2 linked regions of the Variovorax paradoxus genome follow. The protein of the gene in region 2 interacts with the protein of the main gene of each other region in a pairwise test. Links are inferred from orthologs where the notes say so. Each region holds a gene or a part of one and is shown on either strand. Other genes may lie near its edges. The genes, in order: NWF24_RS12620 and fliG.

What was found.
Region 1: the proteins of fliG (region 2) and NWF24_RS12620 interact in binary tests that used the Escherichia coli proteins (3 or more experiments, as listed by UniProt). The link is inferred for Variovorax paradoxus from one-to-one orthologs.

The regions. Positions count from the first base shown.
Region 1 is NZ_CP102931.1:2,683,744-2,687,033, forward strand. What follows is about bases 208-3,182. They hold NWF24_RS12620 (flagellar brake protein), read right to left. Parts: upstream 2,102-3,182; coding sequence 1,313-2,101; downstream 208-1,312. Other genes in these bases: NWF24_RS12610 (GNAT family N-acetyltransferase), read left to right, coding at 208-775; NWF24_RS12615 (OsmC family protein), read left to right, coding at 818-1,282; NWF24_RS12625 (LysR family transcriptional regulator), read right to left, coding at 2,239-3,153. Outside these bases: NWF24_RS12605 (LrgB family protein), read left to right, coding at 1-183; more of NWF24_RS12610, read left to right, coding at 188-207. UniProt on the Escherichia coli protein: Acts as a flagellar brake, regulating swimming and swarming in a bis-(3'-5') cyclic diguanylic acid (c-di-GMP)-dependent manner.
Region 2 is NZ_CP102931.1:1,248,553-1,251,866, forward strand. Bases 271-3,269 are described here. They hold fliG (flagellar motor switch protein FliG), read right to left. Parts: upstream 2,270-3,269; coding sequence 1,271-2,269; downstream 271-1,270. Other genes in these bases: fliI (flagellar protein export ATPase FliI), read right to left, coding at 271-487; fliH (flagellar assembly protein FliH), read right to left, coding at 493-1,284; fliF (flagellar basal-body MS-ring/collar protein FliF), read right to left, coding at 2,262-3,269. In the rest of the region: more of fliI, read right to left, coding at 1-270; more of fliF, read right to left, coding at 3,270-3,314. UniProt on the Escherichia coli protein: FliG is one of three proteins (FliG, FliN, FliM) that forms the rotor-mounted switch complex (C ring), located at the base of the basal body.

The sequences.
Region 1 (3,290 bases), 1.4 Mb from region 2 along the record:
CTGCGCATCAAGGAGCCCGCGGTTCGCGGCTTCGCGGTTGGCATGGCTGCGCACGGCATCGGCACGGCGCGGGCCATCCAGGTGAATGAGACGGCGGGCGCGTTCTCCGCGCTGGCCATGGGGCTGAACGGCATCGCGACTGCGCTGCTGGTGCCGTTGATCGTCAGGCTGATGGGAGCCTGAACCGATGCTCAAGGCGGCCGTCACCCCCAAGACCCAGCCGATGAAGCTGGTCTGGCCCGCCAAGGCCTACCTGCCCAGCTATGTGTCAGCCCTGAACCGGGGCTGGGCGCGCGACGAGACGCGTCCCGAATCGGGCTCCGAGGAGCGCGCCGCCATCAAGGCCAATGCCGACCGCTTCCTTGCCAGCCTGGTGGACCGCGAGGCCAAGGGCGGGCGCATCGTCATGCCCGACGGCTCCAAGGTGCGGCGCCTGCCTGGCTACAAGTGCTGGATGTGGGACGGCGAGTTCTGCGGCAGCATCGACCTGCGCTGGCAGCCCGGCACCGACGCCTTGCCGCTCTACTGCCTGGGCCATATCGGCTACAACGTCGTGCCGTGGAAGCAGCGCAAGGGCTATGCGACGCGCGCGCTCGGCGCCATGCTGACGCTGGCCGCGGGCGAGGGGCTGAACCGCGTCGAGATCACGACCAGCCCGGACAACTTCGCGTCGCAGAAAGTGATAGCGGCCAATGGCGGCGTGCTGATCGAAACCTTCATCACCCTGCCGAGCCAGGGCAGCCTCACCAAGTTTCGCTACCGCATCGATCTCTGAAGGAAAATTGCGCTCCCCCCAATTCGAGTTGGAGCGCAATCCATGGCCCAGTACACCGCAGAAATCCTCTGGCTGCGCGGCGAGCAGGACTTTCTAGGCAACACCTACAGCAGACGGCATTCGCTGCGCTTCGACGGCGGCGCGGAAGTGGCGGGCTCGTCGTCGCCGCACGTGGTGCCGCTGCCGATGTCCGATGCGTCGGCGGTCGATCCGGAAGAGATGTTCGTCGCGTCGCTCTCGAACTGCCACATGCTGTGGTTCCTCACCATGGCCGTGAAGCGCAAGTTCGTCGTCGACCGCTACTTTGACGCGGCCACCGGCGTGATGGAGAAGAACGCCGAGGGAAAGATGGCGATGACGGTGGTCACGCTGCGGCCGGAGGTGACGTTCTCCGGCGAGAACGTCCCGACGCGCGAGCAGATCGAGCAGATGCACCACCGGGCGCATGAGGAGTGCTTCATCGCCAATTCGGTGAAGACCGAAGTGCGCTGCGAGCCGGTGTACTGACTTCCGGACGGTCTCCCAGTCCGTACGACGTCAGCGCACCAGCGAGTTGCTCTTCATTTCGAGCTGCGTGATCAGGCGCTGCAGCCTGCTTTCAACGTTGCCCGGCAGCATCAGAAAACGCAAACCCAGTTGATGGCGTCGCGTGCCGTTCGGCAGTGCGGCGGGGCGGTGCGACACGAGTTCCAGATCGAGCGAGAGCCGGCCGAGCGTGCCGAGTGACAGTTCGCAATTCCGCAGGTACGTGCCGACTGGCAATTCGGCCACGCGTTCGTCCGTGGTGCGTACGCCGATGCCGCCGAGCGACAGGTCGTGCACTTCGAAGTGGAACGCATCGCCTTTGGGCAAACGGCCCGTGCACGTGTACGAATCGAGAATCGGCGTATCGACGCGGAAGTACTTTCTGCGTTGCAGGTAGAACAACACCTCGGGAAAGTCGACCTCGAATGCGGGCAGTCCTTCGTAGCGGGTCTCACGCGGCGAGGCGGTGGCGAATTCGATGCGCACGCCGTCCGGCTGGGCGCTGAAATGGCAGTGAGGCGCGGCCAGCAGGCCCTTGTTCTGCTCGGGCGATGCGCCCCAGTCGAAGATGAAGGTGCATGCGCGCACATCCACATCGAGAAGCTGCGTCACGAGTTGGCCGCCTGCGTATTGAACGCTGAGGAAATCGCTGCCATTGGCGAGATTGCGCAGCCGGGCGCCGATTTCCAGCGGATTGCGGCGGCCGAATTCGTTTGCGTCTTCGTCTGGCGGGTTTTGCGTCTGGCCCGAAGCGTCGGCCTGACCGTTCGACTGGTTTTCCATAGGGTTGGCGGAATGCATGTTCTTGTGGGCGCGGTCTTCAGCGAAGCTGCGGCATAAACCGGCCGAAGTTTAGGGGCCTGCAATGAAACATTTGCTGCAGACGTCGAAGCCGCCGGCACACCCAACGCGCCCTGGCAGGCACCGTCCGCGAGCGGTCAACGGCGCTGCAGCCGCGGGTTCTTGGCGAACAGTTCGGCCGCCCAATCAACGAAGGCCCGCACCTTGGCGCTCAGGTGCCGGTTGGGCGGGTACACCACGTGAATGGGCAGCGGATCGCGACTCCAGTCCGGCAGCACCTCGACCAGTTCGCCGCTTTCCAGCAGTGGCTCAGCCATGAAGGTGATGCACTGCGAAATGCCGAAGCCACCGAGCACCGCCGTGATGTGCGCATTGCTCTCGTTGACCGACACGCGGTAGTGCCCGTTGAGCTCGATGTGCTCGTCGCCCTTCTTGAACTCGTGCGGGTACACGCGGCGCGTGGTGCCCGAGAAATAGCTCACCACCACGTGGCGCTTCTCGATGTCGTTCGGGTGCTGCGGCACGCCATAGCGCTTGATATACGCCGGTGACGCCACGGTGACGAAGTGCAGGGTGCCGATGCGCCGTGCCACCAGCGACTGGTCGCTGAGGTCGCCCGCGCGGATCACGCAGTCGACGTTGTCGCTGATCAGGTCGACGGTGCGGTCGCTCACGCCCAGGTCGACCTGGATGTCGGGGTAGCGGTCGCAGAAGGTGGCCAGCGCGGGCAGGATGATCTGCCTGGCCACCGAGGTGCCTATGTCGATGCGCAGCCGCCCCGTGGGGTTGGCCTGCGCATTCGTCATGCTGGCTTCCATGTCGTCGAAGTCGTTGAGCAGGCGCGCGGCGCGCTCGTAGTAGGCCGCGCCGTCGGGCGTGACGGTGACGCGGCGCGTGGTGCGGTTGAGCAGCTTCACGCGCAGGCGCGATTCGAGCGCCTGAATCTGCTTGGTGACCGTGCCTTTGGGCAGGGCGAGCGAGTCTGCCGCCCGGGTGAAGGTGCCGGCTTCCACGACGCGGACAAAGATCCGCATTGCCTGGATTTGATCCATCGAATGCCTGTTGTTGGTGCCCGGCCCACACCGGGGGGAGCGGATTCTCACACAAGGCGCCAAACCCTTGCGAAGCGCCGCGATTGTTGTCGGTTTGGAAACAGAGTAGGGGCGGCTTGCCTGTTTAACGTCACACT
Region 2 (3,314 bases):
GCGGGTTGACGGGCGGCGAGCTCAGCGGCACCTTGCGCGCAATGTCGAGCGGACCGAGCCCGTCGAGCGGACGGCCGGCCGCATCGACCACGCGGCCGAGCATGCCTTCGCCCACGGGCAGGCGCTTGGTGTGTGCGTTGCCGATCATGCCGTTTGCATCGGGCTCCGCCGCGCCGGGCCGCGCGAACACGCGTGCTCCGGGCACGAGGCCTGCCACTTCGGTCTGCGACATCAGGAACAGGCGGTCACCTGCAAAGCCCACGACCTCGGCTTCGGCGTGGCGCTGCGGATGGCCGGGCGGCAGTTCGATCAGGCAGTCGCTGCCCACGGGCAGTTGCAGGCCCACGGCTTCGAGCACCAATCCGACGGCGCGTGTGAGGCGGCCCGAGGCAATGGTGGTCTCGCAATGCGCGACGTTGGCGCGCGCCTTCTCCAGCGCAGCGCGCACCGCTTGCAGATGGGCGTTGGGGGCGGCGGTGGTTTGCATGGGCGTCAGAGCGAGTCGGCCTGCCCGTCGGCGTCGCCGTGCAGCGAGGCGGTCACGCGCTTCCAGCGGGTGCCGAGCGTGCCGTCGAGTTCGCCGGTGGCGGACTGCACGCGGCAGCCGCCGCGCGCGATGGTGTCGTCTGCGCGCACCTGCCAGCCGGCGGCTTCGATCTCGTTGCCCAGGCTGTTCTTCACCAGTGCCACGTCATCGGGGTTCAGCAGCAGGCGCGGCTCACCGCGCAGCGCGGGCTCGGTGTTGAGCAGGTCGCGCACCACGGGCAGCACCCATTCGGGCTCGGCCTTCAGCGTGCGGTGCACCACCTGGCGGGCCACGTCGAGCGCGAGCGCGAGCACGGCCTGCGAAAGCTCTTCTTCTGCGCGGCGCAATGCATCGGGCAGCGACTGGGCCAGCGCGCGCAGGCGCTCGGCATGCACGCTGGCGGCCGCGAGGCCGGTGGCCAGTCCTTCGGTGTGACCGACCTTGCGGCCTTCGGCAAGCCCGGCGGCGCGGCCCTCGGCCTCGCCGTCGATGCGGGCTTCCCTGCGGATGCGCGCGATGTCGGCAAGGTCAATCTTTGGTGCGGGAGGCGCGGGCGGCGCGCCGTTGCGCTCGGCGGCCTTATTGCGGCTGGCGGGCGCCTTGCCGTCGATGGTGCCCATCTCCCAGCGCTCCCAGGCCGAAAGCGTGGGCGATGGGGCGGGCTTCGGTCCGGCCGCCGCATGGCGCGCGGCGGCATGGATGGCGGCAAGCCGTTCGCGCGACTCGCCGAAGGCGCCGTTGGTGTCAGACGAAGTCATCGGTGCCAGGCGCCGCGATCACGATTTCGCCAGCCTCCGCCAGACGGCGGGCGACTTGCAGGATGGCCTTCTGCTCGGTCTCGACCTGCGACACGCGCACGGGGCCGCGCAGCTCCATGTCTTCGCGCAGCGTCTCGGCGGCGCGTTGCGACATGTTGTTGAGGAACTTGTCGCGCAGCTCCATCGGCGCGCCCTTGAGCGCGATGATGAGCGAGTCGGACTCGATGTCCTTGAGCAGGCGCTGGATGCTGCGGTCTTCCAGGCCCAGCAGGTTCTCGAACACGAACATCTCGTCGACGATGCGCTGGGCCAGCGCCTCGTCCTGCTCGCGCACATGGGCGATGGCTTCTTCTTCCACGCCGGTGCTCATGAGGTTGACGATCTCGGCCGCGGTGCGCACGCCGCCCAGGCGGCTGCGGCGCACGCCCTGGCCCGCGAGCATCTCGGTGAGCACGTCGGTCAGCTCGTTCAGCGCCGACGGCTGCACGCCGCCGAAGGTGGCCACGCGCATGATCACGTCGTGGCGCAGCCGCGCCGGCAGCTTCTCCAACACTTCCGATGCCTTCATGCGGTCCAGGTGCACGAGCAGCGTTGCCAGGATCTGCGGATGCTCGTCGCGGATGAGTTCGGCCACTTCGCCGGCCTCGAGCTCGTTGAGCCGCTCGATGCCGCCGTGCGGCTCGTCGGGCTGCAGGATGTCTTCGAGCAGGTTGCTGGCGCGGTCGTCGCCCAGCGCCTTCTTCAGCACGGCGCGGATGTAGCTGGTCGAGCCCAGGTGCAGGGCCGACAGCTGTTCGGTCTCGTGGCGGAATTCGGAGAGCACGGCGGCCAGTTCGTCCTTGGAGACGGAGCTGAGCTTCGACATTGCAAGGCCCAGCGCCTGCACCTCGGAGGTGGGCAGCTGGTGCAGCGCGGCGGCGGCGCGGTCTTCGCCCAGCGCCATCAGCAGGATGGCGCTCTTGCGGGTTCCCATTTCGCTATTCATCGTTGTGCATCCAGTGCTGGATCAGGGTGGCCACCAGCTTCGGGTCCTTGTCGGCGGCCTGGTGGGCGTATTCCATGTCGGCCTTGCGGCGGTTGGCCTCGCGCTCGCGCAGGCTTTCGTCGGGAGAGGGCGCGTTCGGGTCTGGCTCTGCGACCGGCGCGAAGGCGGGGCCGGTGGATGCCGCAGCCGCAGCCGGGGGAGCCAGGTGCCGGCGCATCAGCGGGCGCAGCACGGCGAACCAGGCGAAGAGCGCGATCAGGGCGTACAGCAGGTACTGGCCCAGCGTCTTGCCGAGCTCGATGTTCTCGCGGTCGCGCCAGAACGGCACTTCGGGCGCGGGGGCGCTGTCGGCGTCGCGGGCGAAGGCACTGTTGACCACGTTGAGCGAGTCGCCGCGATCCTGGCTGAAGCCCATGGCTTCCTTGGCGAGATTGCGGATCTGCTCCAGCTCGGCTGGGGTCAGCGCGCGGCTGCCGCTCTTGCCCGATGCATCCACCGCATCGCGGTTGTTCACCACCACGGCGACCGACAGGCGCTTCACGCCGCCGGCGGCCTGCTGCACGTGGCGAATGGTGCGGTCGAGCTCGTAGTTGGTGGTGGTGTCCTTGCGCGTGCTGCTCGGGCCGGTGGGGGCGGTGCTGGCCGTGGAGCCAGCCACGCCCGGTGCACCCGGAGCGCCGGGTGTTCCCGGCGCGGGCGGCGTGCCCGGTGCGTTCGGCGCACGAGGCCCGGTGATTGGCGCGGTCGGGTTCACCGGCGGCTGGTTCGACAGCGCGCCCGGCACGCCGCCGGGTTGCCCGCCGCCGTGCTGCGCCGATTCGCTGCTCTGCTGGCTGCGGATGGCGACCTGCGTCGGGTCCTGGTTGGGCTTGTATTTCTCGTCGGTGTGCTCGACCACCGAGAAGTCGATGTCGGCCGCCACTTGCGCGCGCACATTGTTCGTGCCCACGATGGGCTGCAGGATCGCCTCGATGCGGCGGATGTAGCCCTGCTCGATCTCCTGCGCGTACTTGAGCTGGCTCACGTCCAGCCCGCGGTCGCCGCC